DNA from 2 places in the Priestia sp. HNGD-A6 genome. Region 1 is predicted to be linked to the other one. Evidence: riboswitches for the same ligand, from Rfam matches in the RefSeq annotation. Region 1 holds a riboswitch; the other holds the start of a gene.

What was found. Region 1 has a riboswitch for preQ1 ahead of SCI76_RS11540 (QueT transporter family protein). Riboswitches for the same ligand answer to the same signal wherever they lie in the genome.
Region 2: it holds a riboswitch for preQ1, as region 1 does, so the genes downstream of both, queC (7-cyano-7-deazaguanine synthase QueC) here and SCI76_RS11540 (QueT transporter family protein) in region 1, are expected to answer to the same signal.

Annotation. Positions count from the first base shown of each region.
Region 1 is NZ_CP138621.1:2,289,241-2,292,422, forward strand. Features, by position in the region: gene SCI76_RS11535 (hypothetical protein) at 1-370, opposite strand, end outside; gene SCI76_RS11540 (QueT transporter family protein) at 807-1,295, opposite strand; PreQ1 riboswitch class I at 1,305-1,349, opposite strand; gene SCI76_RS11545 (Lrp/AsnC family transcriptional regulator) at 1,545-1,955, shown strand; gene SCI76_RS11550 (YitT family protein) at 2,339-3,182, shown strand, end outside.
Region 2 is NZ_CP138621.1:1,514,396-1,517,577, forward strand. Features, by position in the region: gene queE (7-carboxy-7-deazaguanine synthase QueE) at 1-470, opposite strand, end outside; gene queD (6-carboxytetrahydropterin synthase QueD) at 463-903, opposite strand; gene queC (7-cyano-7-deazaguanine synthase QueC) at 903-1,568, opposite strand; PreQ1 riboswitch class I at 1,799-1,842, opposite strand; gene SCI76_RS07740 (endospore germination permease) at 1,915-3,036, opposite strand; gene SCI76_RS07745 (hypothetical protein) at 3,059-3,182, opposite strand, start outside.

The sequences.
Region 1 (3,182 bases):
CAGGCTCATCAATAGCTAACGCTTCTTTATTAATTCCTTTATAAGGAAGAAATGCAGTCAACTTTACCTTTTGTTTTGGCTTAATATTTAACTTATTGCCTTCTGCTAACACCTTAAATTTATTTTCAGAATAACCGTTTTTTATTTTTAGTGGATACGATAAAAATACGTCGTTTTGTTTGATGGTCAAATCGCTCTTGTTTACGAATTCCAATTCATACGAAATCCCTTGCTTCATCTTTTGTTCTTTGATGACGTTAATATGGATCTTTTCTAGTTCTCTTAAAGGAACGTTGTCTTCTTCTTTTGAACACCCGGCAAATAAGATAGCTAACGCTAATAAAACAAAAATTCCTAACTTTCTATTCAAAAAATAATCCCCTCTTTCGTAACAAAGATTATTTTACAATTATAACTCAAAAAAGTTATTTAACGGTAAAAAATACACAATTAAAAAAGCAAACCTTGGCGGTCTGCTTTTTTAATTGCTACGCATAGGTAATGTGTTGTTGTACGAAAAACTTTTCGATAAGGAGTTTGCCAACTATATGTATATCGTAACAAAAGAAAAAAGAACGCGCTGTGAGATTTGTCACTTCTTCTTTCAAAATAATCTAATTGAATACTCGCTATTGCCTTACGCAAAAAGAGCAGAACGCAATAGCGGCCTGCTCTTTTTACATGCTAGATATGGGTAATTTGTCCATGCGTGAAAAGCTCTTCAATAATAAGGGGTTTATCACTACACTTATAGAATAACAAAGAAAAAAAGATGCGGCTGTGATAAATCTCACAGCCGCATCTTTTTATCCAACTAGCTTATTAAATTGTACACGTTTATTAATAGCCGCCATAATTGGTGCTCCAACAAGCATAACCACAAACTCACCAACAGCTGTTGTTAACCATGTAAAGAAAAATGGTAAATCAAATGCTAGGTGCAGTTCAAACGCAATAATAAACATCGTAAACGTAAACACAATTGTATTAATAAGCATACGAGCCCACATATTTTTAATGTAGCGCATAGAAAAAATGGTAATGAGTAATGATAGTACAGATTGTCCTACCCCAAACACCAGATCATAAGCGACCATTGGTGAAAAAAACAAATTCGTCAGAAATACCCCTAGTACAATGCCGTACACGTACTTTTTATTAAATACAATCAAATGATTGAACATTTCTGATATACGAAATTGGATATTGGTGAAGCCAAACGGCTGAATTAACATGCTAACAGCAATATACATAGCTGCTAAAAGACCGTTGACGCAAAGTGTTCTTATATTCATCTTACTATTCTCTCCTTAGTTTTTTAACGTGGGATGGTTACGAACCACGTAAACACTCAAAGAATCATACAGCAAGCTCAAGCTTTCGTCAATCTAGCTGTTTGCAAACTACTGCTGCTTTCATGTCTTCCATATTGACTGCTCTTTTTTCTTACTTTTCTTTAGTATAAAATAGAAGACGTATCCGTATACATAGGTGACATAAAGTAGTTAACCCTTTTGATTTGAAATACGAAAGGATTTGTAGCGATGTTAGATAATACAGATAAGCGCATACTAGAAGAGCTATCAAAAAATGGACGTATGAAGATGAAAGAATTAGGAGAAAAAGTGCATTTAACCGGACAAGCCGCTTCTGCTAGAGTATTAAAGTTAGAAGATGAAGGCATTATCAAAGGCTATACAATTAACATTGATGAACGAAAACTTGGCTACACCGTCCATGCATTTTTAAATATCTATACGCAGAGCATTCATCACCACCCCTACCTTACATTTGTAGAAAGTCAGAAGAAGTACGTTATCAACAACTTTAAAATTAGCGGCGATGGCTGCTACTTACTAGAATGCAAATTTCATTCAAATGAAGAACTAAATGATTTTTTGACAGAGCTAAATCAGCATGTGAATTACAAACTTTCAATCGTCATTAACAAATAAATTTTTTTTAAAAATAAAGGTATATTAATTTATGAAAATGGTAATCCTAATAACGTATTCCCCCTATTCCAATAAATTTGAAAATCCTTTGCGCCGTCGCAAAGGATTCTTTTTTTATATAGGAAACCGCCTTCTATTTTTTGAAAAGTTGAACATCTCTCATAGCGTTGACATAGCGGTCAGAGGTTTATATAATCGGTGACATCGAAGCATAGAAAAGCAGACTCAAGACATTATACACGTATCGTAATTCTTCGTCTTAGAAGTTGATCAGTTTTATAACTAGACAATTTCTAAGACGTTTTTTATTTTATCATTTGTGAAACACTAGTAAAAACAAAATTCCACGTGAAAATATCCTAATGATCAGGGAGGTTTGCATATTGAAAACAATCTATAAAGACATCATTTTAATTATTGCCGGAGCGCTTTTAGTTGCTGCATCCATTGATTTTTTCGTCATTCCAAATAAATTAGGTGACGGAAGTACGGTTGGTATTGCTCTTGTTTTATATTATTTATTTCATATCCCTACAAGTATCAGCACATTTCTTGTGAACCTTGTATTCATTGCCTTAGCTTATAAATTTCTAACTAAAAAAACCATTCTCTATACGATTCTAGGAGCTGTCATGACGTCCGTTTTCTTAGGTCTAGTCAGCTATATTCCTTTTCACGTTCACGACATGATTTTAGGAATTGTATTCGGGGCTTTACTAATGGGAACAGGACTGGCACTCATTTTTATCGCGGATGGATCTACCGGCGGCACAACTCTTTTAGCTTACTTATTAAACTACACAAAAGGCTACAATATCTCGAAAAGCATGTTCTACATGGACAGCGTCATTATTTTAGCATCGGTTTTTGCTATTGGCGTCAACAATACCCTCTATACTTTTATATTCGTCTATCTTTGTGCTAAAATCGTCGATGTTGTTATCGAAGGTTTCCACAACAAAAAAGCAATGACGATTATGTCTGATCAGTACAAAGACATTGCGCAAGTTATCACCAGTGAATTTGGAAATGCAGCTACCATCTTTTATGGATATGGCTACTACGCCAACAAAGATAAACGCATTATCTACGTTGTTATTAAAAAGAACGAGTTATTAAAAATTAAAAAGAAAATCCAGCAAATTGACCCGAATTCTTTTATTGTCATCCACGAAGTAAAAGAAGTTGTCGGCGGAAAATTTGGATTTATCGGCAATTCGCCTCATG
Region 2 (3,182 bases), 770 kb from region 1:
TGCGCCATGCGTTTTTCCTTTATTAATGTCTCTATAATATCGTCTAATACGGAGAAATTTGTTGTCATTAATGAACTTGGAGGCTTAGGAGAAATCGTTAAATCATCGATCTTTAGGAACCAATCCTGATAACGGCTTCCCTGTGTTTCAAGAGCTGCTTTTACCCCATGACTGTGCAAAAGCTCTACAAGTGAACCAATCGCCTTGATAAGCGCAGGGTTTCCTCCAGAAATGGTGACGTGATCAAAGCACTCTCCTCCAATTTCTTTAAGCTCCGTCCAAATTTGTTCTGCTGTTAGCTGACGAATATCGTTTTTAGCTGATCCATCCCATGTAAAAGCTGAATCACACCAGCTGCAGGAATAATCACAGCCTGCGGTACGAACAAACATCGTCTTACGTCCTACAACCATTCCTTCCCCTTGAATCGTTGGACCGAATATTTCAAGTACTGGAATTGTATTAGCCACGTTTTTTCACCTTCTTTGGGCGGTAAACTACGTAACTTGTCGGCGTTTCCCGCACGAATACTTGTACGCAAGAAGGCTTATTTGGTAGTGTGTCTAGATATTCTTGAACCAACTCATAAATTTTACGAGCAACAACTTCAGTTGTAGGAAAATCATTTGGATTTTCTTCGTTAAAGATAGAATGATCGTTCAATAATGTATGATCAAATTGACCAGAAACAATTTTTTTCAATAGCGCAAAGTTTACTAAAAAGCCCGCTTCGTCTAATGTATCTCCGGCAACAGTTAAATTTACAAAATACGTATGTCCATGGACTTGACGGCATTTTCCTGCTTCTGTATGAGGAACAAAATGTGCCGCAGCAAACTGCATATCTTTGTTCAATTCATATTCATAGTCATGAAAGACTTGAGGATACATTTGTTGCAGCATTATTTTTCTCCTCCTTCTTTTGTTTGCAAGTATTGATCTAACCCGCGTTTTCGCAGTTGACATGCGGGACATTCTCCGCACCCATCAGCAACAATACCGTTGTAGCACGTTAATGTTTTTTCACGCACATATTCAAGCGCTCCTAGCTCATCCGCTAACGCCCACGTTTCTGCTTTATCAATCCACATAAGCGGCGTATGAATCACAAACTCGAAGTCCATTGATAAATTAAGCGTGACGTTTAACGATTTCACAAATACGTCTCGACAGTCTGGATATCCCGAAAAATCAGTTTCACAAACGCCTGTTACGATATGACGGCCTCCGCTGTTTTTAGCCAGTACGGCAGCAAATGATAAAAATAACAGATTGCGGCCATCCACAAACGTTGTAGGCAACTCTCCTTCTTTTTGCTCAATTTCAATATCATCTCGCGTTAAGGCATTTGGTGCTAATTGATTTAAAAGTGACATATCTAGGACGGTATGCTTCACACCTAAATCAGCTGCGATAGCTTTTGCTACCTCTATCTCTTGACTATGACGCTGACCGTATTGAAAAGTAACCGTTTCTACTTCTTTAAAGTTTTTCAAAGCCCAAAATAGACATGTTGTACTATCTTGACCTCCGCTAAATACAACAATAGCTTTTTCATTTTTCATCATTATTGTTCGTCTCCTTTTTGATTGAAATCAAAAGAAGAAGAAACTTTATTGAACCGTTCGTTCCCTTTGTGACTAATTTTATAACACAAAAAAGAGACTGCTCTTTTCCAGCAATCTCCCTAAAAAGCAACTAAGATACACGTCCTCGCCAGCATACACGTCAAAAAGACGTGTTGATAGAAAAGCACGTGAAAGAAGACACGCTAAAACCGTGTCTTTTGTCATCAACGATGATCTTAGTTTTTTATAGAGGGAGTTTTCGAACCTCTCCCGTACATATACAAACGTGTACGGCGTTTCTTCTTGAATTGTCATCGTATACTATACCACATACGTATAAATAATGCTATGTTTGTTGGCTTCTATCACCTTTAGCTGTCTTATTTCTCTTTATATAAGAAAGCGCAATAAATAACAACGGAAAACAGACGCTTAGTACAAATAAATAAAACGGCCAGTAATATTTTTCAAAATAATTGAAGTATGCTGTATTTGGAATAATGTAATACGCCACGCCTGTAATGATTAGACCTAAAGGAAAGCTCAAAAAATTGCGCACCCGTAAATTACATAATTGAGCGATACTTAACTGAATAGCATAGAACACAATGAGAACTTTAAAAAAGATAGATAACATCCAAATAATAGCTACTAATACTTCAACATGCTGTATCGTTGCACCTAACGAAATCATTTTTCCTAATAAATAAACTGGGTAGCTGTGCATTGATGCAATATTCGCGCCAAGAGCTAATATACAAGCCGCAACTGCAATCGTAATCGTCAAGCCCGATGCCACAGTGCCGATAACAATCATTCTTTTTACCTTTTTGCCACCTTTTATATGAGGCGTAATCATTAGCACAAAAATCAATTCCATAAACGGATTTCCTAAGAAATACGTGGTTCCTAACACTAAATCATCCATGCGGAATTCAAACAAAGGGTAAAGACGATCCAGTTTCATCTGAGGAATATTTAACGAAATTAACAATAAAAAAGGGACGACGATCCACGGTAAAAAGATTTCCGCGGTTCTCGCTATCACTTCAATGCCTAAATACCCTCCGTATATAACCGCTAAAATCACAAGAGCATGAATCCACGTAGGCAGCGTTTCAGGGACAATTTGCGTCGTCATAAATGTACTGATATCTCGAAGGGAAAACGTAGATTGAATGAACATAAAAAAAATGTAAATAAGAGACATACACGCTCCGGCGTAAGGACCTAGCGCTTTTTTAGCTATTTCAATGAACGTTTGCTGAGGGTAACGGTGCATCAGCCATAACAGCACCGCAACAATTAAAAGGGCAAAGCCAATAGCAAGCACACTACATACCCAGGCATTTTGTCTATTCGTTTCTAATAACGTAGCCGGAACTGCCAAAATAGCGCTTCCGATACAAAAAAAATAAATGAGAAAAAGAAGTTGTTTCGGAGTAATAAATTCTTTTATTTGCATCATACACCCCTTCTCTCCTACATGCTTACGTAAATAACAGATGATGAACGGTTTTAGTAAGAGGCTTAATGAGTTCCTCTAAAAAGTACAGAGGCGTAGGTACTTCTTTACGGAGTGTAATGGCTCCCCAAAAGAATAAACCCATACCT